DNA from 2 places in the Streptomyces sp. NPDC107559 genome. Region 2 is predicted to be linked to the other one. Evidence: predicted binding sites of a transcription regulator. Region 2 holds the regulator's gene; the other holds the start of a gene.
What was found. The regulator HspR, encoded in region 2, represses chaperone genes until heat shock. The targets are predictions, from matches to a motif close to TTGAGNNNNNNNNNCTCAA.

Region 1: a site for HspR is predicted at 8,452-8,470, ahead of lon (endopeptidase La). Genes of this name have one in related genera too.

Annotation. Positions count from the first base shown of each region.
Region 1 covers NZ_JBVKBD010000009.1:319,452-334,273, forward strand. Annotated here, with positions in the region: gene ACZ7OY_RS26700 (multifunctional oxoglutarate decarboxylase/oxoglutarate dehydrogenase thiamine pyrophosphate-binding subunit/dihydrolipoyllysine-residue succinyltransferase subunit) at 1-3,110, opposite strand, end outside; gene ACZ7OY_RS26705 (HAMP domain-containing sensor histidine kinase) at 3,402-4,514, opposite strand; gene ACZ7OY_RS26710 (response regulator transcription factor) at 4,511-5,251, opposite strand; gene ACZ7OY_RS26715 (spermidine synthase) at 5,375-6,079, opposite strand; gene ACZ7OY_RS26720 (rhomboid-like protein) at 6,328-7,245, shown strand; gene ACZ7OY_RS26725 (GNAT family N-acetyltransferase) at 7,440-8,222, opposite strand; gene lon (endopeptidase La) at 8,493-10,907, shown strand; gene ACZ7OY_RS26735 (lysozyme) at 11,011-11,832, opposite strand; gene ACZ7OY_RS26740 (MarR family winged helix-turn-helix transcriptional regulator) at 12,063-12,554, shown strand; gene ACZ7OY_RS26745 (protein phosphatase 2C domain-containing protein) at 12,633-13,418, opposite strand; gene ACZ7OY_RS26750 (sensor histidine kinase) at 13,830-14,822, shown strand, end outside.
Region 2 covers NZ_JBVKBD010000003.1:259,804-274,625, reverse strand. Annotated here, with positions in the region: gene ACZ7OY_RS12685 ((Fe-S)-binding protein) at 1-1,570, opposite strand, end outside; gene ACZ7OY_RS12680 (MraY family glycosyltransferase) at 1,820-2,839, shown strand; gene dnaK (molecular chaperone DnaK) at 2,934-4,775, shown strand; gene grpE (nucleotide exchange factor GrpE) at 4,772-5,428, shown strand; gene dnaJ (molecular chaperone DnaJ) at 5,465-6,646, shown strand; gene ACZ7OY_RS12660 (heat shock protein transcriptional repressor HspR) at 6,652-7,104, shown strand; gene ACZ7OY_RS12655 (sugar ABC transporter substrate-binding protein) at 7,485-8,582, shown strand; gene ACZ7OY_RS12650 (DUF4352 domain-containing protein) at 8,683-9,249, opposite strand; gene ACZ7OY_RS12645 (helix-turn-helix transcriptional regulator) at 9,528-10,565, shown strand; gene ACZ7OY_RS12640 (helix-turn-helix transcriptional regulator) at 10,590-11,627, opposite strand; gene ACZ7OY_RS12635 (hypothetical protein) at 11,925-12,260, shown strand; gene ACZ7OY_RS12630 (pyridoxamine 5'-phosphate oxidase family protein) at 12,437-12,850, opposite strand; gene clpB (ATP-dependent chaperone ClpB) at 12,981-14,822, shown strand, end outside.

The sequences.
Region 1 (14,822 bases), on a different contig from region 2:
TGGCCCCACTTCTGCTCCGACGCGGAGATGTACTCGTCGACGACCGTCTGAGCGCCGTTGACGAAGTCGCCGAACTGCGCCTCCCACATCACGAGCGCGTCGGGGCGGGCCAGCGAGTAGCCGTACTCGAAGCCCATCGCCGCGTACTCGGACAGCAGGGAGTTGTAGACGTTCAGGCGGGCCTGGTCCTCGGACAGGTACAGCAGCGGCGTGAAGTCCTCGCCCGTCTGACGGTCGATGATCACCGCGTGGCGCTGGCCGAACGTACCGCGCTGCGAGTCCTGGCCGGCCAGGCGCACCGGGACGCCCTCCAGCAGGAGGGAGCCGAAGGCGAGGGTCTCGCCCATGCCCCAGTCGATGGTGCCGTCCTCGACCATGGCCGCCCGGCGCTGGAGCTGCGGCAGCAGACGCGGGTGGACGGTGACGTGGTCGGGGATGTTGACCTGGGACTCGGCGATCCGCTTGACGGTCTCCGCGGACACCGCCGTGTTCACCGCGACCGGGAACTCGGCCTGCGGGTCGGACGGGGCGGTGGCGGTCGGCTGCGCGGTGGCCTCGCGGACCTCCGTGAAGACCTTCTCCAGCTGGCCCTGGTAGTCCTGGAGCGCCTGCTCGGCCTCTTCCAGGGTGATGTCGCCGCGACCGATGAGGGACTCGGTGTAGAGCTTGCGCACCGAGCGCTTCTTGTCGATCAGGTCGTACATCAGCGGCTGGGTGAAGGCCGGGTTGTCCGACTCGTTGTGACCGCGGCGGCGGTAGCACAGGAGGTCGATCACCACGTCCTTGTTGAACGCCTGGCGGAACTCGAAGGCCAGCCGCGCGACGCGGACCACGGCCTCCGGGTCGTCGCCGTTCACGTGGAAGATCGGGGCCTCGATCATGCGGGCCACGTCCGTCGCGTACATGGAGGAACGCGAGGACTCGGGGGCCGCGGTGAAGCCGACCTGGTTGTTGATGACGACGTGGACCGTGCCGCCGGTGCGGTAGCCCCGCAGCTGCGACATGTTCAGGGTCTCGGCCACCACGCCCTGGCCCGCGAAGGCCGCGTCGCCGTGGATCGCCACCGGCAGCACCGTGAAGTCCGTGCCGCCCTTGTTGATGACGTCCTGCTTGGCGCGCGCGATGCCCTCGATGATCGGGTCGACCGTCTCCAGGTGGGACGGGTTCGCGGCCAGCGAGACCTTGATCTGCTCGCCGTCCAGGCCGGTGAAGGTGCCCTCGGCGCCCAGGTGGTACTTCACGTCGCCGGAGCCGTGCATCGACTTCGGGTCGAGGTTGCCCTCGAACTCGCGGAAGATCTGCGCGTACGACTTGCCGACGATGTTGGCGAGGACGTTCAGACGGCCGCGGTGGGCCATGCCGATGACGACCTCGTCGAGGCGCGACTCGGCCGCGGAGTCGATCACCGCGTCGAGCAGCGGGATGACGGACTCGCCGCCCTCCAGGGAGAAGCGCTTCTGGCCGACGTACTTCGTCTGGAGGAAGGTCTCGAAAGCCTCCGCCGCGTTCAGCCGGCGCAGGATGCGCAGCTGCTCCTCGCGCTCCACGCGTGCGTGGGGGCGCTCGACGCGGTCCTGGATCCACTTGCGCTGCTTGGGGTCCTGGATGTGCATGAACTCGATGCCGGTGGTGCGGCAGTACGAGTCGCGCAGCACGCCGAGGATGTCGCGCAGCTTCATCAGGGACTTGCCCGAGAAACCGCCGACGGCGAACTCGCGCTCCAGGTCCCACAGGGTGAGCCCGTGCTCGGTGATGTCCAGGTCGGGGTGCTTGCGCTGGCGGTACTCCAGCGGGTCGGTGTCGGCCATGACGTGGCCGCGGACCCGGTAGGAGTGGATCAGCTCGAAGACGCGGGCGGCCTTGGTGACGTCGTCGTCGTGGCTGGCGTCGATGTCCTTGAGCCAGCGGACCGGCTCGTAGGGGATGCGCAGCGAGGCGAAGATGCCGTCGTAGAAGCCCTGCTCGCCGAGCAGGAAGTTCGCGACGATCCGGAGGAACTCGCCGGAGGCCGCGCCCTGGATCACCCGGTGGTCGTAGGTCGACGTGAGCGTCATGACCTTCGAGATGCCGAGCTTGTTCAGGGTGTCCTGGGAGGTGCCCTGGAACTCCGCGGGGTAGTCCATGGAGCCGACGCCCATGATGACCGACTGGCCGGGCATCAGACGCGGGACCGAGTGGACGGTGCCGAGGCCGCCGGGGTTGGTCAGGGAGACCGTGACACCGGTGAAGTCGTCCATCGTCAGCTTGCCGTCGCGGGCGCGGCGGACGATGTCCTCGTAGGCCTGCCAGAACTCGAAGAAGTTCAGCGTCTCGGCCTTCTTGATGCCGGCGACGACGAGCTGGCGGTCGCCGTTCGGCTTCACCAGGTCGATGGCGAGACCGAAGTTGACGTGCGCGGGCTTGACGAGGGTGGGCTTCCCGTCCTTCTCCGCGTAGTGCCAGTTCATCGACGGCATGGCCTTGATGGCCTGCACCATCGCGAAGCCGATCAGGTGCGTGAAGGAGATCTTCCCGCCCCGGGCGCGCTTGAGGTGGTTGTTGATGACGATGCGGTTGTCGAACAGCAGCTTCACCGGGACCGCGCGCACGGACGTGGCCGTGGGCAGCTCCAGGGAGGCGTTCATGTTCTTGGCGACCGCGGCGGAGGGACCGCGCAGCGTCACGAACTCGGGACCCTCCGGGGCCTCGGCGGCCGGAGCGGCCTTCGCCTTGGCGGCCGGGGCCGCGGCGGCGGGCTTCGCCGGAGCGGCCGCGGGCGCCGGAGCGGCGGCGGCGGGCTTCGCGGGAGCCTGGGCCGGCGCGGGCACGGCCGGGGCCGCCGGAGCGGCGGCGGGCGCGGCCTGGGCCGGGGCGGCGGGTGCCGGGGCGGTGGCTCCTGCGGCCCCCGCGGCCGCAGTGCCCGCCGGCGCCGGGGAGGTAGCCGTCCCCGGCTTGTAGTCGGCGAAGAAGTCCCACCAGGCACGGTCTACCGAATTCGGGTCCTGGAGGTACTGCTGATAGATCTCGTCGACGAGCCACTCGTTGGGGCCGAACGCGGCAGCGGGGTTCTTGCCCGCTTGGTCTGCGTCGGTCGAGAGGCTCGATGCGTTACTGGGGGACTGTGGCGACACGGCGGCAACCGCCCTCTTCCGCTTCACAAGGTGATGGACAGCGGAAATAAAGGCTACGCCCCCGTGGCCGGGAAGGTCAGGTCGGGCCGGTTCAACGTCGCGTAAGTCACATCAGAAAGTGTGTTTCGGCCCTGGAAATGGCGGGAAACACATGTGGTTCCGCTACGTGGGTGATGCGTCAGGGTTCGTCGAAGGAGGCCTCGCACGCCGTTGACGTGGGCCTGTGCCTGATCACACGTGTCCGTCAGCGCGGACGCCCGTGGATCTTGTGGCTCCGGTTCGCACTTTACGTCAACTTGGCACAGATGACAGTCCCGGGAGAGTGACGATAATCCTGCACCCCCGGTCGGATTCGGCCACGCCGATGCGGCCGCCGTGCAGATCCACCGCCCACCGGGCGATCGCCAGCCCCAGTCCCGTACCGCCGTCGCTGCCCGGACCGTGCGGCCGGCGGACGGCTCCCCGGTTGAACCGCTCGAAGACGCGGTGCCACTCCGAGCGGGGGATGCCGGGCCCCTCGTCCAGGACCTCCAGCTCCAGCGACTCCGGCAGCGCCCCGCGGCGCGCCCGGACCGTCACCCGGCCGTGCGGCGGGCTGTGCTTGACCGCGTTGTCGATGAGGTTGGCCACGACCTGGTGGATGCGCTCGGGGTCCGCGTGCGCGGTCAGCTCCGGCGGGGACACGTCCAGGTGGAGATGGACGTCCGTACGGGTGTGGCTGCCGGAGCCGGAGGCCATGCTCGCGCGCGCGGAGGCGACCATGTTGGCCTCCTTCAGCACCCCGGACAGATACGGCCAGACCTCGAAACGCCGTTGGCGCAGCGGTACGACCCCGTTGTCGAGCCGGGACAGGTCCAGCAGCGTCTCCACCAGCCGCCCGAGCCGCTCGGTCTGCTTCAGGGCGGTGCGCATCGTCTCGGTGTCCGCCACCGAGATGCCGTCCACGACGTTCTCCAGCACCGCGCGCAGCCCCGCGATGGGCGTCCGCAGCTCGTGCGAGACGTTGGCCACCAGCTCCTTGCGTTGCAGGTCCTGCGCTTCCAGCTCGTCGGCCATGACGTTGATCGTCTGCGCCAGGTGGCCGAGCTCGTCCCGGCGCTTCTCGCTCACCCGGCGGGTGTAGTCGCCGTGCGAGATGGACCGGGCGACCGTATTCATCTCGTCCAGCGGCGCGGTGAGCGAGTGCGCCACGAACTGCGTGATGAGCAGTGTGGCGATCATCGAGAAGACCGTGATGAAGCGCAGCTCGGTCTTGGTGTGCACCGCGATCATCGACAGCCCGGTCGTGATCAGCACGGATATGACGACCAGCGCACCCAGCTTGGTCTTGATCGAGAACGGGCGTACGCCACCCCAGGGCTCGCCCCTGGGGCTCTTCCGTGCGGCCGACCGTCCGTCGCTCATGGCGTCGGGGTCTCCAGCGCGTAGCCCACACCGTGCACGGTGCGGATCCGCTCGGCGCCGATCTTCCGGCGCAGCGCCTTGATGTGGCTGTCGACCGTACGGGTGCCGGAGGCGTCCGCCCAGTCCCACACCTCCGCCAGCAGCTGCTCACGGGAGAGCACCGCGCGCGGGGTGTTCGCCAGGCACACCAGCAGGTCGAACTCGGTGGGCGTCAGATGGACGTCCTCGCTGCGCACCCGCACCCGGCGCTGCGCGTGGTCGATCTCCAGCTCGCCGAGGCGCAGTATGCCGCTGCGCGGTGTCGAGGCGGCCACGACGGCCCGCTCGACCCGGCGCAGCAGCACATGCACCCGCGCGGCCAGCTCCCGCATCGAGAACGGCTTGGTCATGTAGTCGTCGGCGCCCACGCCGAGCCCGACCAGCATGTCGGTCTCGTCGTCACGCGCGGTCAGCATCAGCACCGGCACCGGCCGCTGGGCCTGCACACGACGGCAGACCTCCAGACCGTCGAAACCGGGCAGCATGATGTCGAGGATCAGCAGGTCGGGCTGCCATGCCTCGGCGGTGTCGACGGCCGCCGGGCCGTCTCCCGCGGTTTGCACCAGGAATCCCTCGGCGCGAAGTCGGGCCGCGATGGCGTCGACGATCGTCGAGTCGTCCTCGACCACCAGGACCCGCCGCTGGGCGCCCTGAGTCGCCGTGGCCGTCCCGTTGTGGGAGGTATGTGTCTGCTCCATCGCCCGCCCCTGAGTGTGCTCTCCGGAATCAGTGGGGTGATTCCTCGGTCTGCGCCTGCTTGCGATTGACGCTTGAATGATCCGCGTCAGGGATGCAGCGTACGGGGAGTCACCGCGGCTTTGCTATCCAGGTCGGACGGCGAGGTGGACGACGTCCGGAACACCCCGGGCAACTGGTACCTCTTCGCTACGTACTTGTGTGAACCCGGTATTTCGCAAGGTTTCCTCGAATTCGGCAGACGGCTGCGCCGACCACACCGCCAGCACCCCGCCGGATCTCAGCGCGCTCGCACAACTCGCCAGCCCGGCCGGGCCGTAGAGGCCCTGGTTGCCCTCGGTGACGGTCCAGTCCGGCCCGTTGTCGATGTCGAGACACAGTGCGTCGAATGTGTCGAATGCCTCATCGATGTAGTCGAGCAGATCCGCCTGGACGATCTCCGTGCGCGGGTCCGCGAGCGCCTCGCGGGTGGTTTCGGACAGAGGGCCCGAGCGATGCCAGTCGATGACGGCCGGCTCGCGCTCCACGACGGTGATCCGGCCCCAGCGCGGGTTCGCCGCGGCGTGCGCGAGCGAGAGACCGACCCCCAGACCGCCGACCAGCACGGCCGGCCGGTCGTGACCGCGGGTGACGGACGGCCGGCGCGAGCCGTCGAGCGCGGCGAGCGCCGCGTCGACGAGCAGCCGCTCCGAGCGGCCGTCCGAGGTGTCCATCAGGAAGCAGCCGTTGGCGATGATCTGCAACAGCCCGCCCTGGCGGCGCAGTACGACCTCGCCGTACGGGCCCTCGCGGCGGTCCAGGACTTCGGGAGTGTCGTATGACGTGGGCATCGGCCCATCCTGGCACTTTGCTGACGGATCGTTGACGGATTTGCTCCGGCGCAGCGGCACACCCGCGTGGAGTCATCTCGGTACGCGGGCGCCGCCACCGGGTACCGCTCCTGTGCCGTACCGCGCCGTGCCGGACGCGGGAGGCTGTATTGGAGGTTGCTGTGAATCGGCGTGTGCGTGGCGCCGGTCATAGACAGTGACCCCGTGGTGCGCGAAGGGTGGGGGCGAACCGGAAGGAGCGCCTCACCGTGGAACGGACTGCGACCGCCGCCTCCCCGGCGGATCCGGACGACTCCCTCCCGAACGCCCCGGATGCGGATGCCGCGGCTTCGGGCCCGGCGCTCGCGGACACCTCCGGTCTGCTGGGCGGGATGCCCAGGCAGTGGATCCCGGCCGTGGCGACCACGTCCGAGACCCCGTACGCGGCGGCGCCCGAGGCGGTGCCCGAAGCGCGTCCGGCGGCGGGTCCGGCCAGGGGTTCGGCGGGTTCGGCGGGTTCGGCGGCAGGTCCGGCCGCGGGGGTGCGGCTGCGCCCGCGTCCCTGGCGGCTGCTCCCCACCCCCACCGGAACGCCGTTCGCCTTCGCCTTCACGGCCGTGCTGGCCGTCACCTCACTGATCACGTCCTACGCCGATCCCGCCCTGGTGCACACCCTCCACCAGGGCTCCAGCACCGACGTGGCGCACCTTGTGCGCACCCCCGTGCTGGTCCTGCTGGCCAGCGCGCTGTGGATCGCGGGCGGGGTCCTGTCCGTCTACGCGATCTGCTGTCTGCTCGTCCTCACCGCCCTGGAGCGGCGGATAGGAGGACTGCGCACGGCAGGTGTCTTCCTGCTCGGGCATGTCACGGCGACCCTCGCGACCGAGGTTCCGGTGGGACTGGCCGTCCTGGCCGGCCGTCTCCCCGCCAGTTCCCTGCACCGCCTCGACTACGGCATCAGCTTCGGGGTCGCCGCCGGTGTCGGCGCCCTGACGGGTCTGCTCGCCCCGTGGCTGGGCCGGCCGTTGCTCGTGGTGTTCGCCGCGATGCTGGTGCGCGACCTGATCGGGTTCGCGGACCCGATGACGAACTGGGGGCACCTGCTGTCCCTGGCGGTCGGCTGCGCCACCTGGCCGGTGACGCGCCGCTGGCACCACGGCCGCGCCGCCACGGTGGCGGCGCGCTGACCTCCAGCCGCCCTTCCTGTCGCGGTGGCCGCGCGTGAGGACCTGCCTGTCGCGGTGGCCGCGCGTGAGGACCCGCCTGTCGCGGTGACCTCCCGCCGCCCTGCCTGTCGCGGTGGCCGCGCGTAAGGCCCTGCCTGTCGCGGTGGCCGCGCGTAAGGACCCGCCTGTCGCGGTGGCCGCACGCAAGGACCCGCCTACCGCGGTGACCAGACGTAAGGAGTCGTCGTGGTCACCGCCCGGAAGCCGAGCCGGCGCAGGATGGGCTCGCTGTCGTCGGAGGCGTCCACGTGCAGATAGGGGACGCCCCGGGCGGCGGCGATCTCGGCGCGGGCGGCCAGCAGGGCGCGGTAGATCCCCCGGCCGCGCCACTCGGGCAGCGTCGAGCCGCCCGCCAGCGAGGCGAACTCGCTGCCGGGGCGGAAGGTCAGCCAGGCCGCGCAGACCACCTCGCCCCGCGCCTCGGCGACCAGGACGGCGATCTCCTCCGGAGCGCGGGCCACGCGTCCGATCAGGTCGTCGGCGATCGAGCTCAGGTCCAGGCCCCAGACCGCCGTCTCCAGGGCCGCCACCCGGCGCAGGTCGGCGTCCGCGGTGACCTGGCGCACGGTGACGCCGTCCGGTGCGGCGGGTGATTCCGCCGCCAGCCGCGTCACGGATCCGATGAGGACCGTCTCCTGAGCCTCGGGCTCGAAGCCCGCCGCGCGCAGCCGGTCCGTGAGATCGGCCGGGCTGTCGTGCCCGCGCACCTTCCACTCCACTGCCTGCCCGCGGGCCGCGAAGAGGTCCCGCTGTCGCGCGATCAGCTCGTCGACCTCGCGCCCTCGCAGGCCGCCCAGATCGCGCGGTCCGCTGACGAAGCCGCGGAAGCCCAGGTCGAGGCGGAGCAGCGGGCCGTCGTACTCGTACGCGACTCCGGGCGGCGGGGCGCAGCGCAACTGGGCGTCGTAGGCGTCGAGCAGGCTCTGGGTCTCCGTCATGGGAAAGAACGTACGGGCGGGGGACCGGGCACGGGCAACACCTTTTCGCGGGGCGTGCGGGGCGGGGGAGCGGAAGGCGGGCGGAGCCGCGGCGGGGAGGAGGGGGAACGGGGAGGTGAGGACGGAAGGAGACGGAGGCCGGTGGTGTTGTGCCGGGTGTCACCCGTTGCGGCACAGCCGATCGCTCAGAGCGAACACCCGGTGGGGAACATTCGGAGGCTCAGGTGCATTGAGTCGGCATAGCTCAACTTGAATGCCGAAGGGGAGATCATGGCTTCGACGTCCACACCGCTCACTCTGCCTGTGCTGCCGCTCGACGACGAGGTCGTGCTGCCCGGAATGGTGGTGCCGCTCGATCTGAACGACGCCGACGTGCGGGCCGCGGTGGAGGCCGCCCAGGCCGCCGCGCGCTCGGAGCCCGGCAAGCCCAGGGTGCTGCTGGTGCCACGGATCGACGGGGCGTACGCGGGTACCGGTGTGCTCGGCACCGTCGAGCAGGTGGGGCGGCTGGCCGACGGCGACCCGGGCGCGCTGATCCGCGGCCGCGGCCGCGTGCGCATCGGCGCCGGCACCACCGGACCGGGCGCGGCCCTGTGGGTCGAGGCGACCCGCATCGACGAGAGCGTGCCCGAGCCGCTGCCCGGCCATGTCACCGAACTCGTCAAGGAGTACAAGGCCCTGGCGACCGCCTGGCTGCGCAAGCGCGGCGCCTGGCAGGTGGTGGACCGGGTGCAGGCCATCGAGGACGTCTCCGCGCTCGCCGACAACTCCGGCTACTCGCCGTTCCTGACCACCGACCAGAAGGTGGAGCTGCTGGAGACCACCGACCCGGTGGCCCGGCTGAAGCTCGCCACCCAGCAGCTGCGCGACCACCTCGCCGAGCAGGACGTGGCCGAGACGATCGCGAAGGACGTCCAGGAGGGCGTCGACAAGCAACAGCGCGAGTTCCTGCTGCGGCGCCAGCTGGAGGCCGTGCGCAAGGAACTGCGCGAGCTGAACGGCGAGAAGGAGGGCGAGGAGTCCGACGACTACCGCGCCCGGGTCGAGGCCGCCGACCTGCCCGAGAAGGTCCGCGAGGCGGCCCTGAAGGAGGTCGACAAGCTGGAGCGCTCCAGCGACCAGTCGCCCGAGGGTTCCTGGATCCGCACCTGGCTCGACACCGTCCTCGAACTGCCCTGGAACGAGCGGACCGAGGACGCCTACGACATCCAGGGCGCCAAGGCGGTCCTGGACGCCGAGCACGCCGGTCTTGACGACGTGAAGGAGCGGATCACCGAGTACCTGGCGGTGCGCAAGCGCCGTACGGACCGCGGCCTGGGTGTCGTCGGCGGCCGGCGCGGCGGTGCCGTGCTCGCCCTGGTGGGCCCGCCCGGTGTCGGAAAGACCAGTCTGGGTGAATCGGTCGCCCATGCCATGGGCCGCAAGTTCGTCCGGGTCGCCCTCGGCGGCGTCCGCGACGAGGCCGAGATCCGCGGCCACCGGCGTACGTACGTCGGCGCGCTGCCCGGCCGGATCGTGCGGGCGGTCAAGGAGGCCGGGTCCATGAACCCGGTGGTCCTGCTGGACGAGATCGACAAGGTGGGCTCCGACTTCCGCGGCGACCCGGCCGCGGCCCTGCTCGAAGTCCTCGACCCGGCCCAGAACCACACCTTCCGCGACCACTACCTGGAGGTCGAACTCGACCTCTCCGACGTGGTGTTCCTGGCCACCGCCAACGTGCTGGAAGCCATCCCGGAGGCGCTGCTGGACCGGATGGAGCTGGTCCGCCTGGACGGCTACACCGAGGACGAGAAGGTCGTCATCGCCCGGGACCACCTGCTGCCGCGCCAGCTGGAGCGGGCCGGACTCGGCGCCGACGAGGTGACCCTGGACGAGAGCGCGCTGCGCAAGCTCGCCGGCGAGTACACCCGTGAGGCGGGCGTACGCACCCTGGAGCGGTCCCTGGCCCGGCTGCTGCGCAAGGTCGCGGCCCAGCACGAACTGGGCGAGCGGGAGCTTCCGCTCACCGTCACCGACGCCGACCTGCGCGCGCTGATCGGGCGACCGCACCATGTGCCGGAGTCCGCGCAGGACCCGGCCGAGCGCCGCACGGCCGTCCCCGGTGTCGCCACCGGGCTCGCGGTCACCGGCGCGGGCGGCGACGTCCTCTTCGTCGAGGCGTCGCTGGCCGACCCGGAGACGGGCGCGGCGGGCCTGACCCTCACCGGTCAGCTGGGCGACGTGATGAAGGAGTCGGCGCAGATCGCGCTGAGCTTCCTGCGCTCGCACGGCGCCGAGCTGGAACTGCCCGTCGCCGATCTGAAGGACCGGGGTGTGCACATCCACTTCCCGGCGGGCGCGGTCCCCAAGGACGGCCCGAGCGCCGGCATCACGATGACGACGGCCCTCGCGTCGCTGCTGTCCGGCCGGCTGGTCCGTACGGACGTGGCGATGACCGGCGAGGTCTCGCTGACCGGGCGGGTGCTGCCGATCGGCGGGGTGAAGCAGAAGCTGCTCGCCGCGCACCGGGCGGGGGTCACCACGGTGATCATCCCGAAGCGCAACGAGCCCGACCTGGACGACGTCCCGGCGGAGGTGCTGGACCGGCTCGACGTCCACGCCGTCACCGATGTCCGCCAGGTCCTGGAGCTGGCGCTGGCGCCGGCCACGAGCAGCGCGTCGCCGGAGGTGCCGGTGGCCGCCTGACCTCGGGCGCCGGTCGGCGGGCACCGGACGGGGAAGGCCCGGGTCACCGTGCGGGTGACCCGGGCCTTCGCCCTGCGCGGGTGCGGACGGTCACGGGTGCGGGTCAGCCGTTGGCGAGCGCGACCACCCGGTCCAGGGCTCCGTTGAACTTGTCGTGGTCGCCGACCGTCGGGCCGGACGACGTGTACTGCCACATCGTGTAGTACGACCAGCCGGCGGGCAGCGTCCCGACGTCCGAGGCGTACCGGGCGATCCACAGCGGGTCGGCCGAGGCGAAGCCGCCGTAGTTGCCGGTGCACTGGGTCCACCAGCTGGTGGCCGTGTAGATCACGGCGTCCCGGCCGGTGCGGGCCTTGTAGGTGTTCAGGAAGTCCGCGATCCAGCTCACCATTGCGCTGGTCGTCTTGCCGTAGCAGGCGGCGCCGTAGGGGTTCCACTCGATGTCGAGGGCGCCCGGCAGCGTCCTGCCGTCCTTGGACCAGCCGCCGCCGTGGTCGACGAAGTAGTTGGCCTGGGCGGCGCCGCTGGTGGTGTCGGGGGTGGCGAAGTGGTACGCGCCGCGGATCATGCCGACGTTGTAGGAGCCGTTGTACTGCTGGGCGAAGTACGGATTCGTGTAGTACGTGCCTTCCGTGGCCTTGGTGTACGCCCACTTGACCCCGCTGCTCCACAGGGTCGACCAGGCGACGTTGCCCTGGTGGCCGGAGACGTCCACGCCCTCCGTCTGGGTGGCGAGGCCGGGCGCGGGGGAGCCGTGCGCGCCGTCGTGGCCGAGGACGCCGATGCCCATGTAGGCGGAGCCGCGGGCCGGGACGTCGGCCGCCTGCGCGGAGACGGGGACGGTGAGGGAGAAGGCTGCGAGCAGGAGCGCGACGGCGGCGGTGGCGGCGCGCGGGGGGATGGAGCCGGGTCTGTGCACGGGCATGACGTGCCTCCGAGGCTTGGCGGTGCGGGGGGAGGAGCCGGATCACCCACAGTTGTGGCGTGGGCATGCCATGCGTTGCCTGACGAAGACGCTACGCACGTAGAAGAGGTACTGGAAGGGGGTCTGGGTGACGCCGTTGGTCTACGCCTGCGAAATACTGACGGAGCTGCGGCGATGACGGATTCTGGCGATAACTTTCAGGAACGGGAAACCGGATCAGGGGTGCTGACGTGCATGAGCACGGAAACGGCAACGCGCGTCGAGATGACGCGCAGACGTCGCGAATTGGTGTGGACCAGGAATTCCTGTCCCTGGAGCGCGAGTTGACGGTGCTGTTCCGGCGCGCCAGGGCCAACCAGGGCGAGATGGCCCGTGAGGTCCACCCGGACCTCGAACCCGCCGCGTACGGACTCCTCGTACGGCTGGAGGAGTGCGGCCGGCTGCGCGCCACGGAGCTCGCCGGCTACATCGGCGTGGGCAAGGCCACCATGTCCCGTCAGCTGCGTGCCCTGGAGGAGCTCGGCCTGGTCGCCCGCGAACCCGACCCGGCGGACGGCCGTGCCTGGCTGGTGGACCTCACCCCGGAGGGCCGCAGCAGGGTCGGCAAGGTGCGCGAGGCCCGCCGGGCGCGGTACGTGAACCAGCTCGCGCACTGGGACCGCGGCGAGGTCGCCGAACTGGCCCGACTGCTCCAGCAGCTGAACCGGGGTATGGAGCGCTGACGGCCGCCGTGCCCCGCCCGGGGGCGCGCGGGCCCCGCCCCACCGCGCGCCCGCCCCTGCGCTCCACCCTGTGACGGTCTAGAACTCCACGTACACGACCGTCGCGTCGTCGTGTGTCTTGCTGCGGCCCAGGAAGCGGCGGTCGACGTCCGCGCTCTCCAGCGTCCGCACCCGGTCCACCAGGGCCCCCGGCCCCTCCTTCCGTACGAGGGCGAGGCAGTCCGCCCAGTCGCCCTCCCGGAACTTCTCCACCCAGCGCGTCGCGCCGTCCGTCAGCGCGGCGAGCGCCCCGACCTGGGCGCGGGGCACGCTGCCGGTCACGGCACGGGCGGCCACGGACGGATCGGCCGCCGCGGTGAAGAAGCCGCCCTCCTTGTTGCGGACGGTCGCGTCCACCACGGCGTCGGTGGTCAGAGAGGCGCGCGGCAGCCGGGCGATGCGGTCGTCCAGCACCGGGGTGACCGTCCCGTCGGGGGCCCGGAGCAGCAGCGCCGAGTCGGAGAGCACCAGGTACGCGACCGCCTCCGGCGACCAGCGGGCGAGGACCACGGTTGCCTGCGGCGTACGCGGGTGAGAAAGGTCACAGGTGTCCGCGTGGGCCGAGGCGGTACGGGCGATGGCGCGGGCGAGAATCCCGGTCAGCGGGACATCGGTGAGGGAAATGATCATTTCGGTCAGGGCGCCCCCGAGGCGCGCCGTGTACCAGGGGACCGAATGCAGACAGCCCGTCGCGCTCCGTGGTGGTGTCACGCCGTCCAGGACGACGAGTGCGCCACCTTGCCCGGATGCGGGTAGTCCGATGCTCGCGAAGTCCTCGTTGGGGCGGTCGGGTTGACCGGGCTCCGAGACAAGTTCCGTACGCATTCAGCCAGTCTGCACCACCTCTTCACAACTTGCGCGAAAGGGGGGCATCGGCCGCCGGATCGGCGCACCGGTGCAGGTCAGCCGCCTGATTTGCGGCGGAATGACACGTTCCGGGAAGGTGCGGCGGCGAATACTGCCAAAGCCCGCCGCCCACGTCCAACCGGCCCGCCGCCCACCGCTGTCGCGGGCGCCGGGGGAACTTGCCCACCAACTCCCCTCCGATGTTCACTCCTTCGGGTGGCGGGTCAGGTGATGCCGGGCCGCTGCCCACCGGCACTGGGAGGGTCGGGAGCCGATTGAGGAGTGCCCCCCCGGTTCGGGTGAAGCCGAGAATGCGGGGGACGTTGTACGAGCCGATTGACGGAACGTCATCCGGACCCATGGGTACACGAGTCAGGAATGCGAGCACCGGTGCAGAAGACGCGGCCTCGGCGCGCAGACAAGAAGTCGGCCTCCGAAGGGGGCGCGCAGAGCTCCTCCGTCGGCAAGGGCCGTCCCACCCACGTACGTAACCGGCTGATCGTCGCGGTGGCCGTCGTGGCCGCGGCCATAGCCGCCGCCGGAGCCCCGACGGTGCTGGCCGCCTCGGGGCGGCTCAAGGACTCCCAGGATCTGGTGACGCTGGCCGGCCAGACCCAGGACGCCCTGGTGCTGGCCCACTCGCTCGCCGACGAACGGGACGAGATCACCTCCTACGTCGCGGCCGGGCGGCCCAAGTCCAAGGCGCCCGCCGAGGACCGCAGCGCCCGGGTCGACCGGCTGGTGGAGGAACTGCGCGCCGATCCGGACGTGCCCGCCTCGCTGCGCGCGGACCTCGACGATGTCGCGGCCGTACGCAGAGCGGCGCTCACCGGCAAGAGCAGCGCTCTCGAAACGCATGGGGCGTACTCCGCCGCCATCACCGAACTCCACCGTCTCGCCGAGCGCCTCGCCGACCGGATGCCCACCCGCGCGGGCTCCGGCGCCCACGCCCTCGCCGAGCTCGACTCCGCCGTACAGCAGGCCGCGGCGGCCCGCGGGCTGCTCCTGGCCGCGCTGAACGTGCCGACCAGCACCGAGTCGGTCTACAACCCCACCACCGGCCTGACGGACACGGTCCCGGTCTCCTCCGGCGCCGACACCAAGCAGCGCGACGCCCTCACCGCCGCCGCCCAGCAGGCCCGGGTGCGCTCCGACGCGGCCCTCGCCGACTTCCACGAGACCGCGCCGAAGGCCACCGTCGACACCTACGACTCGACGGTCACCGGACCCGAGGTCGACAGCGCCGACAAGTACCTCGCCCGCCTCACCGACCGGCCGGAGCTGTCCGACAGCGAGCTCAACACCAGCATCAAGAAGCTCGACGCGGCGCTCACCGCCCGGATCGAGCTGATGCGCGGCGCGGAGTCCTCGCTCTACGACCAC
Region 2 (14,822 bases):
CGGAGTCACCGGTGCACTTCTCGTCGCCGCCCATGATCGCGAACTTGACGCCCGCGATGTTGAGGAGCTCGGCGAACGCCTTCGTGGTCTTCTTGGCCCGGTCCTCCAGCGCGCCCGCGCAGCCGACCCAGTACAGGTACTCGACCTCGGTGAGGTCCTCGATGTCGCGGCCGACGACCGGCACCTCGAAGTCGAGTTCCTTCGTCCACTCCAGGCGCTGCTTCTTGGCCAGGCCCCAGGGGTTGCCCTTCTTCTCCAGGTTCTTGAGCATCGTGCCCGCCTCGGAGGGGAAGCTGGACTCGATCATGACCTGGTAGCGGCGCATGTCGACGATGTGGTCGACGTGCTCGATGTCCACCGGGCACTGCTCGACGCAGGCGCCGCAGGTGGTGCAGGACCACAGGACGTCCGGGTCGATGACGCCGTTCTCCTCGGCGGTGCCGATGAGCGGGCGCTCGGCCTCGGCGAGGGCCGCCGCGGGCACGCCCGCCAGCTGCTCCTCGGACGCCTTCTCCTCGCCCTCCATCGTCTTGCCGCCGCCGGCCAGCAGGTAGGGGGCCTTGGCGTGCGCGTGGTCGCGCAGCGACATGATCAGCAGCTTCGGGGAGAGCGGCTTGCCGGTGTTCCAGGCGGGGCACTGCGACTGGCAGCGTCCGCACTCGGTGCAGGTGGAGAAGTCGAGCAGGCCCTTCCAGGAGAACTGCTCGACCTGGGAGACGCCGAAGACGTCGTCGTCACCGGGGTCGGTGAAGTCGATCGGCTTGCCGCCGCTGGTCATCGGCTGGAGGCCGCCGAGGGCCGTGCCGCCGGTCGCCTCCCGCTTGAACCAGATGTTCGGGAAGGCCAGGAAGCGGTGCCAGGCGACGCCCATGTTGGTGTTCAGCGACACCACGATCATCCAGATGAACGAGACGCTGATCTTGATCATGGCGACCAGGTAGACCAGGTTCTGGAGGGTGCCGACGCTCAGGCCCTTGAAGGCCAGCACCAGCGGGTACGAGGCGAAGTAGCCGGCCTCGTAGCCGTCGACGTGGTGGATGGCGCCCTCGAGGCCGCGCAGGGTGTAGATGGCCAGGCCGATGGTGAGGATGACGTACTCGACGAAGTACGCCTGGCCGGACTTGGAGCCCGTGAAGCGGGACTTGCGGCCCGGCCGCGAGGGCAGGTTCAGCAGCCGGATCGCCATCAGGACGACGATGCCCAGGATGGTCATCACACCGATGAACTCGGTGTACATCTCGAACGGCAGGAAGTCGCCGATGACGGGCAGCGTCCAGTCGGCCTGGAAGAGCTGCCCGAAGGCCTGCGCCAGGGTCGGCGGCAGCGTCAGGAAGCCGACGGCCACGAACCAGTGGGCGAAGCCCACGATGCCCCACCGGTTCATCCGGGTGTGGCCGAGGAACTCCCGGACCAGCGTCACGCTGCGCTGGTAGGGGTTGTCGGTCCGGCTTCCGGCGGGCACGGGCTGTCCCAGCTTGAAGTACCGGACGAACTGGCCGACGGCGCGTGCGAGCAGCGCCACGCCGACCACGGTCAGGACCAGCGACACGATGATCGCGGCGAGTTGCATTTCGGGGCTCCTCGGGCCTGCGAGGGATTCTCGATCGAGATTACTAAGCGGTAACTTATGCAGTCCGTCTGAGACTACCCGCATCCTCCGCCGCACTGTAGTCAGCCGCTCGGTGATCTGTGTCGCTGAGGCTTGCCTCATGATCCGGGTCGCGAGGCCGGTCGGGAGCGGTCCGGGGCGGTCGGGAGCGGTCATGATCTGATCGTGTTATTCGTACCAAATTGATACATTTACCTCTAACTTATATCCGTGCTCTACGGGATCACCGCCGCCACCGCCGCTCTCCTCCTCGCCGCCGTCCTCGCGGCGCTGTTCCGGGTGCCCGCTCGCCGGCTCGGAATGGTCGACCGACGGCGGCAGCGGCCGTTGCCGCTGTCCGGGGGAGTGGCGGTGACGGTGGCCACCTGTGCCGTAGCGGCGCTGGGCGACTGGACGGGGGTCGCACCGCTCGGTGCCGGGATCGGGCAGCTGCTCGGCGCGGGCGCCGCGGTCGCCGTACTCGGGCTGGCCGCCGACGTGTGGCGGCTGAAGACGCGGTTCCTCGTCGTCGGTACGGCCGTGGCGGCGGCCTGTGTCGTGCCGTACGCGGAGACGGGTGCGACCGCCGGGCTGTCGGCCGTGGCCTGGATCGTGTGCGTGACTGCCGCCTTCAAGGGGCTCGACCACGCCGACGGGCTCGTGGGCACCGTCGGGGTCGTCACCGCCTTCGGGGCGGGCGCCTGCGCCGCCGCCGAGGTCATGGACGGGCTCGCGGCGCTGCTCAGTGTGCTGGCCGCCGCCCTGACCGGCTTCCTCATGCACAACTGGCATCCCGCGCGGGTCGGCCTCGGCGCCTGCGGGTCGCTGTTCACCGGTTTCGTGCTCGCCGCGGGCGCCGTGCAGGTCCGCGCCGGGTACGGGTTCGGCTCCAGCGTGGGCGTGCTGTTCGCGCTCACCGCGGTCGCCGGCGCCGACGCCGTCCTCGTGGTCGCGGCCCGGCGGATCGCCGGGCGCCCGCTGCTGCGCCGCGGGCCCGACCATCTCGGCCACCGGCTGCGCCGGCTCGGGTTCACCCCGCAGGGGGCGACCGTGGTGCTCGGCGCCGCGGCGTTCCCCGCGGTGCTCGTCGGGGTGCTGATGCACACCGGGTGGATCGGCCCGGGGGCCGCGCTCTGGGTGGCGGTGGTGGTGCTGATCGCCGTATGGGGGGTACTTCGATTTCCGGTGAACGGTTCGAGACGGCCCGCATCTACGCAGGTCAGAGCGCAGTTGCGTGTAAGGAACGGATAAGAGTTGAGTCGCTGGGGCTCAGCTCTGTTGACCGCGGGGTGGTGGTCGTGCACACTTGAGTCCGTTCCACTCAAGTCAGCTGGAGGAAATCACCATGGCACGTGCGGTCGGCATCGACCTGGGCACGACTAACTCCGTCGTCAGCGTTCTGGAGGGCGGCGAGCCCACCGTCATCACCAACGCCGAGGGTGCCAGGACCACGCCGTCCGTCGTCGCCTTCGCGAAGAACGGTGAGGTGCTGGTCGGCGAGGTCGCCAAGCGCCAGGCGGTCACGAACGTGGACCGGACCATCCGCTCGGTGAAGCGCCACATGGGCACCGACTGGAAGATCGAGCTCGACGGGAAGCACTTCAACCCGCAGCAGATGAGCGCGTTCATCCTGCAGAAGCTGAAGCGCGACGCCGAGGCGTACCTGGGCGAGAAGGTGGCCGACGCGGTCATCACCGTCCCGGCGTACTTCAACGACTCCGAGCGCCAGGCGACGAAGGAAGCCGGTGAGATCGCCGGTCTCAACGTCCTTCGTATCGTCAACGAGCCCACCGCGGCCGCGCTCGCCTACGGCCTCGACAAGGACGACCAGACGATCCTCGTCTTCGACCTCGGTGGCGGCACCTTCGACGTGTCCCTCCTGGAGATCGGCGACGGCGTCGTCGAGGTGAAGGCCACCAACGGTGACAACCACCTCGGTGGTGACGACTGGGACCAGCGCGTCGTCGACTACCTGGTGCAGCAGTTCCGCTCCGGTCACGGCGTGGACCTCGCCAAGGACAAGATGGCCCTCCAGCGTCTGCGCGAGGCTGCCGAGAAGGCCAAGATCGAGCTGTCCTCGTCCACCGAGACCTCGATCAACCTGCCCTACATCACGGCCTCCGCCGAGGGCCCGCTGCACCTGGACGAGAAGCTCACGCGCGCCCAGTTCCAGCAGCTGACCGCCGACCTGCTGGAGCGCTGCAAGACGCCGTTCCACAACGTCATCAAGGACGCCGGCATCCAGCTGTCCGAGATCGACCACGTCGTCCTCGTCGGCGGCTCGACCCGTATGCCCGCCGTCGCCGAGCTCGTCAAGGAGCTGACCGGCGGCAACGAGGCCAACAAGGGTGTGAACCCGGACGAGGTCGTCGCCATCGGCGCCGCCCTCCAGGCCGGTGTCCTCAAGGGTGAGGTCAAGGACGTCCTGCTCCTCGACGTGACCCCGCTGTCCCTCGGTATCGAGACCAAGGGCGGCATCATGACCAAGCTCATCGAGCGGAACACGACGATCCCGACCAAGCGGTCCGAGATCTTCACCACCGCCGAGGACAACCAGCCGTCCGTGCAGATCCAGGTCTACCAGGGCGAGCGCGAGATCGCGGCGTACAACAAGAAGCTCGGCATGTTCGAGCTGACCGGTCTTCCGCCGGCCCCGCGCAGCGTGCCGCAGATCGAGGTCGCCTTCGACATCGACGCCAACGGCATCATGCACGTCACGGCCAAGGACCTCGGCACCGGCAAGGAGCAGAAGATGACCGTCACCGGCGGCTCCTCGCTGCCGAAGGACGAGGTCGACCGCATGCGCCAGGAGGCCGAGAAGTACGCGGAGGAGGACCACGCCCGCCGCGAGGCGGCCGAGGCCCGCAACCAGGGCGAGCAGCTCGTCTACCAGACCGAGAAGTTCCTCAAGGACAACGAGGACAAGGTCCCGGGCGAGATCAAGACCGAGGTCGAGGCCTCCGTCGAGGAGCTCAAGGCCGCGCTCAAGGGCGAGGACTCCGCCCAGATCCGCACCGCCACGGAGAAGGTCGCCGCCGTCTCGCAGAAGCTGGGCCAGGCGATGTACGCCGACGCCCAGGCCTCGCAGGCCGCCGGTGGCGCGTCCGCCGGTGAGGCCCCCCGCGCCGACGACGACGTCGTGGACGCCGAGATCGTCGACGACGAGCGCCGGGACGGTGTCGCGTGACGGAGGAGACCCCGGGCTTCGAGGAGAAGCCCGACGTCCCCTCCGGCGCCACCTCTGACGACGCCGAGCCGAAGGCCGCCGCTCCCTCCGCGGAGGAGGCTGCGGCCCCGGCCGGGGACGCGAACCGGACCGCGGCCCTGGTGGCCCAGCTGGACCAGGTGCGTACCGCGCTCGGTGAGCGCACCGCGGACCTCCAGCGGCTCCAGGCCGAGTACCAGAACTACCGTCGCCGAGTTGAGCGGGACCGGATCGCGGTCCGGGAGATCGCCATCGCGAACCTCCTGACCGAGCTCCTGCCCGTGCTCGACGACATCGGTCGCGCGCGCGATCACGGCGAGCTGGTCGGCGGGTTCAAGTCCGTCGCGGAGTCGCTGGAGACCGTCGCGGCGAAGATGGGCCTGCAGCAGTTCGGCAAGGAGGGCGAGCCCTTCGACCCGACGATCCACGAGGCCCTGATGCACAGCTACGCGCCGGACGTCACCGAGACGACGTGCGTGGCGATTCTCCAGCCCGGGTATCGGTTCGGCGAGCGCACCATCCGCCCCGCGCGGGTGGCGGTGGCCGAGCCCCAGCCGGGGGCGCACACGGTCAAGGCCGAGGACTCGGCCGAGACGGGTGACGACAAGGAGAGCGGTGGCCCGGACGAGGGCTGACGCTCAGACACGGAAGCGGAAGGAGGGGCGTCGGGGATGAGCACCAAGGACTTCATCGAGAAGGACTACTACAAGGTCCTCGGCGTCCCCAAGGACGCGACCGAGGCCGAGATCAAGAAGGCGTACCGGAAGCTCGCCCGCGAGTTCCACCCGGACGCCAACAAGGGCAACGACAAGGCCGAGGAGCGGTTCAAGGAGATCTCCGAGGCGAACGACGTCCTCGGCGACCCCAAGAAGCGCAAGGAGTACGACGAGGCCCGCGCCCTCTTCGGTGCCGGCGGGTTCCGCCCGGGACCGGGCGCGGGCGGCGGCAACTTCAACTTCGACCTGGGCGACCTCTTCGGCGGCGGCCCCCAGGGCGGCGGCGGTGCCGGCGGCTTCGGCGGCGGCATCGGCGACGTCTTCGGGGGCCTGTTCAACCGGGGCGGCGCGGGCACCGGCACGCGCGCCCAGCCCCGGCGCGGCCAGGACATCGACACCGAGGTCACCCTCAGCTTCACCGAGGCGATCGAGGGCGCGACGGTCCCGTTGCGGATGACCTCGCAGCAGGCCTGCAAGGCCTGTTCCGGCACCGGCGACAAGAACGGCACCCCGCGGGTGTGCCCGACCTGCGTAGGCACCGGACAGGTGGCGCGGGGCTCCGGCGGCGGCTTCTCGCTGACGGACCCCTGCCCGGACTGCAAGGGCCGCGGCCTGATCGCCGAGCACCCCTGCATGGAGTGCAAGGGCAGCGGCCGTGCCAAGTCCTCGCGCACCATGCAGGTCCGCATCCCGGCGGGTGTCACCGACGGGCAGCGGATCCGGCTGCGCGGCAAGGGCGCGCCCGGCGAGCGGGGCGGACCTGCGGGCGACCTGTATGTCGTCGTGCACGTCGACGCGCACCCGGTGTTCGGACGCAAGGACGACAACCTCACCGTCACCGTCCCGGTGACGTTCACGGAGGCGGCGCTCGGCGGCGAGGTGCGGGTTCCGACCCTCGGCGGCCCGCCGGTGACGCTGAAGCTGCCCCCGGGCACCCCCAACGGCCGCACCATGCGCGCCCGTGGCAGGGGCGCGGTCCGCAAGGACGGCACCCGCGGCGACCTGCTGGTCACCGTCGAGGTGAGTGTTCCGAAGGACCTGTCGGGGAATGCTCGTGACGCACTGGAGGCGTATCGCGAGGCGACCGCGGGGGAGGACCCGCGGGCGGAGCTGTTCGAGGCCGCGAAGGGAGCTTGAGCGTGATGGACGGCCGTCGGCGTAACCCGTACGAACTGAACGAGGAGACCCCGGTCTACGTCATCTCGGTGGCGGCCCAGCTCTCCGGTCTGCATCCGCAGACGCTGCGTCAGTACGACCGCCTGGGTCTGGTCTCCCCCGACCGCACCGCCGGACGGGGTCGGCGCTACTCGGCCCGCGACATCGAACTGCTGCGCACCGTCCAGCAGTTGTCGCAGGACGAGGGCATCAACCTGGCCGGCATCAAGCGGATCATCGAACTGGAGAACCAGGTCGCGGCGCTCCAGTCCCGCGTCGCGGAGATGGAGGCGGCGCTGGAGGGCGCGGCGGCCGCGATGCGACAGCGCGAGGCCGCGGTGCACGCCTCCTACCGGCGGGACCTGGTCCCGTACCAGGAGGTCCAGCAGACCAGCGCGCTGGTGGTCTGGCGGCCGAAGCGGCAGGGGTCCTCGGACTGACGGCCGCGACGCGGCGGTACGACGCGACGGCACGTGTGTGAAGGGGCCCGGGAGATCTCCCGGGCCCCTTCGCGTGCGTCCGGCGGCGGGGTCCGGGCGGATGCCGGGACCCTTCGTGATCATGGATTGACGGAGCGGCGACGGGTTGTGTGAAACTTTACTTTTCCGTGAACTTCCATTGAGTGAAGGGACCATAAAAGACCGTTTGGTGAAGAATCGGCAGGGCCTTCGCGACCGACTGTGAGCGAAGCGGAGCATGATGTTGCTATCTCGTTAAGTGCTTCGGCTTGACGCCGACCATTGCGGACGCGTTGTCTTTTCAGACACCTGGGTCACCATGTCGTACCCATGTCCGGATCGCACTTGAAGTGAGCCCCCGAATGCGTCGTATCGCCCTATCCGTGGCCGCGTCCACTATGACCCTCTCGCTGGCAGGCTGCGGCATGCTCAACGCATCGGGGGACGCTGCCGAAGCGAGCCCGACGAAGGGCAACGACGTCACGGTGGGCATCCTGATGCCGGAGAAGACGAACACGCGTTACGCGGACTTCGACTACCCGATCATCAAGGCGAAGGTCGCCTCCCTGACCAACGGCCAGGGCCGGACCGCCTACGCCAACGCCGCCTCCGACGCGGACGTGCAGGCCACCCAGATGCAGAAGATGATCGACGACAAGGTCGACATCATCCTGCTGGACGCCGTCGACTCGCACGCCATCGCGGGCATGGTGAAGAAGGCCAAGGACGCGGGCATCCCGGTCATCGCCTACGACCGCCTGTCCGAGGGCCCGATCGACGCGTACATCTCCTTCGACAACGAGCTCGTCGGCGAGGTGCAGGGCCGCACCCTGGCCGAGCAGGTGGACAACTCCTCCGGCAAGATCGTCATGGTCAACGGCTCGCCCACCGACCCGAACGCCAAGCAGTTCAAGGCGGGCGCGCTCGCCGAGCTCGACGGCAAGGTGGTCATCGCCGACACCTGGGACACCAAGGACTGGAACCCCGACGTGGCCCAGGCCAAGATGACCAAGGCGATCGAGCGGATAGGCAAGAGCAACATCGCAGGCGTCTACGCGGCCAACGACGGTATGGCCGGCGGTGTCATCAAGGCCTTCAAGGCGGCGGGCGTCACCACCATGCCGCCGATCACCGGCCAGGACGCGGAGCTGGCGGGTGTTCAGCGGATCGTCGCCGGCCAGCAGTACATGAGCATCTACAAGTCGTACCCGGAGGAGGCCGAGGCCGCCGCGCAGATGGCCGTCGCCCGGATCCAGGGTCACGACATCCAGTTCGACGCCCTGACCCGTGACAAGGTCGACAGCCCCACGAACAAGAACATCCCCTCGCTGCTGGTGAGCGTGGTCGCGCTGACCAAGGACAACATCAAGGACACCGTCGTCGCGGACGGCATCTACAAGGTGTCCGACATCTGCACGGCCGACTACAAGGCGGCCTGCTCCGCGATCGGGCTCAAGTAGGCCCTGGCGCCGCACCGGCCCGCGAACGGCTCACGAGCCCGTCTCGGCGGCCCGCGAGCGCCTCAGCGGCCCCTGGAGGCCTCACCGGTCCCAGGACGCCTCACCAGCCCACGAGTGGCTTCATCGGGATGAGCACGCCCTCCGGGGCGTGCTCCACCGGACGGCTGTCCATGAAGCCGGCCCGGTCGCGGTCGCCCGAGACGCGCACGCCCGTGACCTTCGCGTCGCGCGGCACGTCGTACCAGATCTCGACCTCGACGAGATCGTGGCCGCCGATCTCGACCTGGTCGTGCTGACGCCGTACCGCCATCGCGAAGGTGTCCGCCCGGCCGCGCCGGCCGGCGACGCCCTCCAGGCGCTGCCGCGCGACCACGTACGTGTGGAACTCGGGGTCCTTGTTCTCCACCCGCAGCCGGATCGCACAGAACTGGCCGTCGGGTTGCGCCTCACTATGCGATCCCGAGACAGCCGTAAGGCCACAGCGCAGGGACAGCAAGGTGAACGTGAGGTGTCCATCTTTGTAAGCCCTGGAAGGCCGTTGTGCGGCCGCGGAGGGCGACGGACCCGCCGGACTCCCGCCCCCCGCGTCGCAGCCCGCGACAGGCAGCGTCAGCGCCGCGGCCAGCGTCGTCCACGTGAGTGCCCTCGGCAGGCGCCCTTTCGGCATAGGTGAAGTGTCGGGCCGTCGGGGCCGAAAGGGGAGAGGGCGGACACGACGGGAACGCATGGACGGCAGTCACCCGGGGGAGTGGATTCCACCGAGTACCGGCCGGGTACGGAACACCACCGTCAGCTTGTGGCGATGCGATGGTCGGCGGTGGGCGGAAAGCAGGACGAACCAGCTGTTTCCCACGGTCGGGCCGAGGGAAGCCGTGTTGCGGAGCAGGTAGGGTCCGCGCATAGTGGCGCCTGCGGAAGAGGCTGGAACCGGGGGTGGGACGGGCGATGGCCGGGCACGGGACGGAGCAGCATCCACACGGTGCCGACCGACTGTGCGAGGCCGGGGATCGGGTGTATTCCCGGGCCGTACGGCGCGGACGGGTGCGCCGTCGTGACGCCGACCCGGTGCCCTGTCTGCTGGAACTGGCCCTGCTGCACCCGGATCCCGACGACATGGACTGGCTGGTGCCGACCGCACCGCAGGAGGTCATGACCCGGCTGCTGCGCGCGGTGCACGACGAGGTCAGCGCGAGCCGGCACCGGGTGGGCGCGGCGGTCGCGGCCGTCGAGTGGTACGCGGGCCTGGGCGGCCGGCTGCCGTCCTCCGGCACCGAGGGCAGCTCGATCCGGGTCCTGGAGGGCCTGTCCCGGATCCAGACGGCGATGGACGAGGCGACCGAGGCCTGCACGACGGAGGTGCTGACGGTCCAGCCGGGCGGCATCCGCCGCGAGGCCGAGCTGTCCGAGGGGCTGCACCGGGCGCTGACGCTGCGCGGGCGCGGGGTGCGCATGCGGGACCTGTACAACCACGTGGCCCGGCACGGGCAGGGTCTGCTCAACTACCTGGAGCTGATGGGCGACACGGTCGAGGCGCGCACCCTCGACGAGGTCGTCGACCGGCTCATCCTGTTCGACCGCACGGTCGCCTTCATCCCCGCCAACGCCGATCACACGATGGCCCTGGAACTCAGGCACCCGGCCCTGGTCGGCTACTTCGCCACGGTCTTCGAACGCTTCTGGCGCCTGGCGATCCCGCTCACCGCCCCGCTGCCCGACACCGGCATCGAAGGCATCTCGCACCGCGAGCAGTCCATCGCGGCGCTGCTCGCGGAGGGGCATCAGGACGCGGTGATCGCGGAGCGCCTCGGCATCAGCGTCCGCACCTGCCGTGCGCACATCGCGCGGCTCTCGGAGACGCTGGGCGCGGCGAGCCGCACCCAACTGGGGGTCAGGATCGCCCAGGTCGGCCTGGTCGGCTCCGCGCCGACCCCCGGTGTGCCGCAGGTCGTCCTGCCCGACCAGGGGTCGCCGACCGCCCTGTGAGGGGGCCGGGCGAGGGCGCTCGGGTCACGTGCTGCCGTCTTCGGCCGGGACGGGGTGGTCCTGGTTGAGAATTCCCGACTGGGCTATCAGATAGCCGAGTTGGGCGCGGCTGCCGCTGCCCAGGGCGGTGGCCAGTTTGGCTATGTGGGCCCGGCAGGTGCGTACGTTCATGCCCAGCCGGCGCGCGATGGCCTCGTCCACGTGTCCCTCCACCAGGAGTTTGGCGATGGAGTGCTGGATGTCGGTGATGCCGTCGGGGGCGGTCTCGTAGGGGGCGCCGGCGCTCAGCGGCACCGCGCGGTTCCACATGAACTCGAACACCTTGACCAGGTAGCTGACCAGCCCGGGGTGGCGCAGTTCCAGGGCGACCTGGCGGTCCTCGCGGACCGGGATGAAGGCCACGGTCTCGTCGCAGATGATCAGCCGCTCGACGAGTTCGTCGATGGTGCGGTACTCCGCCTTCCCGTCGGCGAACTGGTCGACATAGGCGAGTCTTTCGGGGCTGTAGCGCGCGGTGTGCTGGTACAGGGTGCGGATGCGCACCCCGCGTTCGATCAGCGGCCGGTCGCGCTCCAGTCCCTCGATGAGTCTGCGTTCCGGGTGGCGGGCGCTCGGCTGGACCGTGAGCACCTCGTGCTGGCACTGGGCGGTGGCCAGGTCGAGTGCCGCGTTGATCCGGTCGAGCCCCTCCAGCACCCGGACGGAGTCCGTGGCCGCCGTCACCTGGGCGCTCAGGGCCATGAACGGCTCGAAGGCCCCGGCCAGGTCGGTGGACAGCCGCCGCCGCTCACTGATCTCGCGCTCTATGGCGTTGAGGCGCTGGGCCAGGACGACCGAGGGGGGAACCGGGAGCAGCCAGTTCGTTTCGTCCGGGTCGGGGTGCAGCAGGGCGAACTCCATCAGGCACGGAGCGGCCTCCACCTCGGCGCGGGCGATTCGCCCCGTGCGCAGCGCGTTCGCGTAGAGACGCCCGCCCTCCTCGCACAATTCCGTCAAGGCGTGAGGATGTGTCTCGTTAGTCCGATTCGTTGCCAAATCTCCACCCCCCAGGACCCTGAACATGCAGGAACATGATGCATTGATTCTGTGGCCATGACGTGCCCGAATGAGCCATCGTCTTACTCGACGGGGGAAGAGGGGACCTTCAAGTGAGGACGAAGCCGACTATGCGTAAGAGAATGCTTCGCTCGGTGCTTGTCGCCGCCTTCTCCGCCGTTGTGGCCTTCGGAACGCTGAGTGGCCTCTCTGGTGCGAAGGGTGACGCTCGGGCGGACACCGTCTGGTCAGTGCCGGGTGCCAACGCCGCGGCCGGCGACGGCGACACCGTCGTCACACCGAATGACACCGTGTGGAGTTGACGTGACCACCCCACCCGACGACCGCTCCTTCCGACGTGAGATGGCCACCGCCTACCGCTCCGGCTGGCACTTCATCGACCTGGTCACCGCCATCCCCCACAGCGGCGACTCGCTGATGGTGACCGTCTTCGGTGAGCCGGTCGTCGTCACGCGGGACGAGGACGAGGACGTGCGGGCGTACCGGTGCCTGCGACGGCCTCGCGGCGCGCCGCAGCCCGTGCGGTGTGCCATCCGGTACGGAATGATCTTTGTGAACCTGGATCGGCGGGACCACCGGCTTGCGGAGCCGGACGTTCCTGACATCAGGACCATCTCGGCCACCCCCCGCAGTGCCTGACGCGATTCCCCCGTCGTAAAAGATCGCGCAGGTACTTCCCCCCGCAGCGGCGTCACCGTGACCTGAACACGGTGACCCCGCTGCAGTTTTACGGGATATTTCCGGGAATAGACGCGTTCCAGGGGTGACCGAAAAGGATCGTCCGCCGCTGTTCCCCCGGAGCTCGCCCCGCCTCCTCAGCCCCGCCCCATCGCCCGGGTCAGCTCGATCTCGATCACGACGCGGGACGGGTTGGGTGCGGGCACCCGCTCGTAGCGCTCGGCGTAGCGCCGCTCCGCCTCCGCGATCCGCTCCGGATCGGTGCGTACGAAGGCCCGGCCCTCCAGCGTGGCCCAGCGGCGGCCGTCGACCTGGCACACCGCGACGGGCGCGCCCGCCGCCCCCGCGGCGTTCACGTGCGCCACCTTCGCGCTCGCCTTGTTCGTGATCACCCGAGCCAATCGCGCCTCGGGGTCGTATGTCACTCCGACGGGTACGACGTGCGGTGTGCCGTCCTGGCGTGTCGTCGTCAGGGTGCACAGGTGCCGTTCCCGCCAGAAGGCGAGATACGGCTGGTCCGGGCTGCCCGGGTTCTGCGGATATGCGGCCATGCCCGGGAATTTAGTCCCCCGCGACCTCCCGGGCTCTTCTTGAGCGGAATAGACTCAACTTTGTGTACGTTGGTTGAGTCAGGACCGGGAGACGTGGGCAGTACGCCGACGCTGGGAGGAGAACGCGAACGTGGACGCCGAGCTGACCAACAGGAGTCGGGACGCGATCAACGCGGCCGGCAGCCGGGCCGTGTCCGAGGGCCATCCGGACCTCACCCCCGCCCATCTCCTGCTCGCGCTGCTCGCGGGGCAGGACAACGAGAACATCATCGACCTGCTGGCCGCCGTGGGCGCGGACCAGGCCGCCGTGCGCGCCGACGCCGAACGGGTGCTGGCCCAGCTGCCCAGCGTGACCGGCTCCACCGTCGCGCCCCCGCAGCCCAACCGTGAACTGCTCGCCGTCCTCGCCGACGCCCAGCGGCGCGCCCAGGACCTCGGCGACGACTACGTCTCCACCGAACACCTGCTGATCGGCACCGCCGCCAAGGGAGGCGCCGCCGGCGAGGTGCTCTCCCGGCGCGGAGCCGGGGCGGAGCAGCTCCAGGAAGCCTTCCGCAAGTCGAGGGGCGGACGCCGGGTGACCACCGCGGACCCCGAGGGGCAGTACAAGGCGCTGGAGAAGTTCGGCACCGACTTCACCGCGGCCGCGCGGGAGGGCAGGCTCGACCCCGTCATCGGACGGGACCACGAGATCCGGCGGGTCGTGCAGGTGCTGTCCCGCCGCACCAAGAACAACCCGGTGCTCATCGGCGAGCCCGGCGTCGGCAAGACCGCCGTCGTGGAGGGCCTCGCGCAGCGGATCGTCAAGGGGGACGTGCCCGAGTCCCTGAAGAACAAGCGGCTGGTCGCGCTGGACCTCGGCGCCATGGTGGCCGGAGCGAAGTACCGGGGCGAGTTCGAGGAGCGGCTGAAGACCGTCCTCGCCGAGATCAAGAACTCGGACGGCCAGATCATCACCTTCATCGACGAGCTGCACACCGTCGTGGGCGCGGGCGCCGGCGGCGACTCCGCCATGGACGCGGGCAACATGCTCAAGCCCATGCTCGCGCGCGGTGAGCTGCGCATGGTGGGCGCCACCACGCTGGACGAGTACCGGGAGCGGATCGAGAAGGACCCGGCCCTGGAGCGGCGGTTCCAGCAGGTGCTGGTCGCCGAGCCGACCGTCGAGGACACCATCGCCATCCTGCGCGGGCTCAAGGGACGCTACGAGGCCCACCACAAGGTCCAGATCGCCGACAGCGCGCTGGTCGCGGCGGCCACCCTGTCCGACCGGTACATCACCTCCCGCTTCCTGCCCGACAAGGCCATCGACCTCGTCGACGAGGCGGCCTCCCGGCTGCGCATGGAGATCGACTCCTCCCCGGTCGAGATCGACGAGCTCCAGCGGGTCGTGGACCGGCTGAAGATGGAGGAGCTGGCGATCGGCAAGGAGACCGACGCCGCGAGCCGGGAGCGGCTGGAGAAGCTGCGCCGCGACCTCGCCGACAAGGAGGAGGAGCTGCGCGGTCTCACCGCCCGCTGGGAGAAGGAGAAGCAGTCCCTCAACCGGGTCGGTGAGCTGAAGGAGAAGCTCGACGGCCTGCGCGGCCAGGCCGAACGGGCCCAGCGCGACGGTGACTTCGACACCGCCTCCAAGCTGCTGTACGGCGAGATCCCGTCCCTGGAACGCGACCTGGAGGCCGCGACCGAGGCCGAGGAGGAGGCCTCCCGGGACACCATGGTCAAGGAGGAGGTCGGCTCCGACGACATCGCGGACGTCGTCGCCTCCTGGACCGGGATCCCGGCGGGCCGCCTGCTGGAGGGCGAGACGCAGAAGCTGCTGCGCATGGAGGACGAGCTCGGCAAGCGGCTCATCGGCCAGTCCGAGGCCGTACGGGCCGTCTCCGACGCGGTGCGGCGCAGCCGCGCGGGCATCTCCGACCCGGACCGGCCCACCGGCTCCTTCCTCTTCCTCGGCCCGACCGGCGTCGGC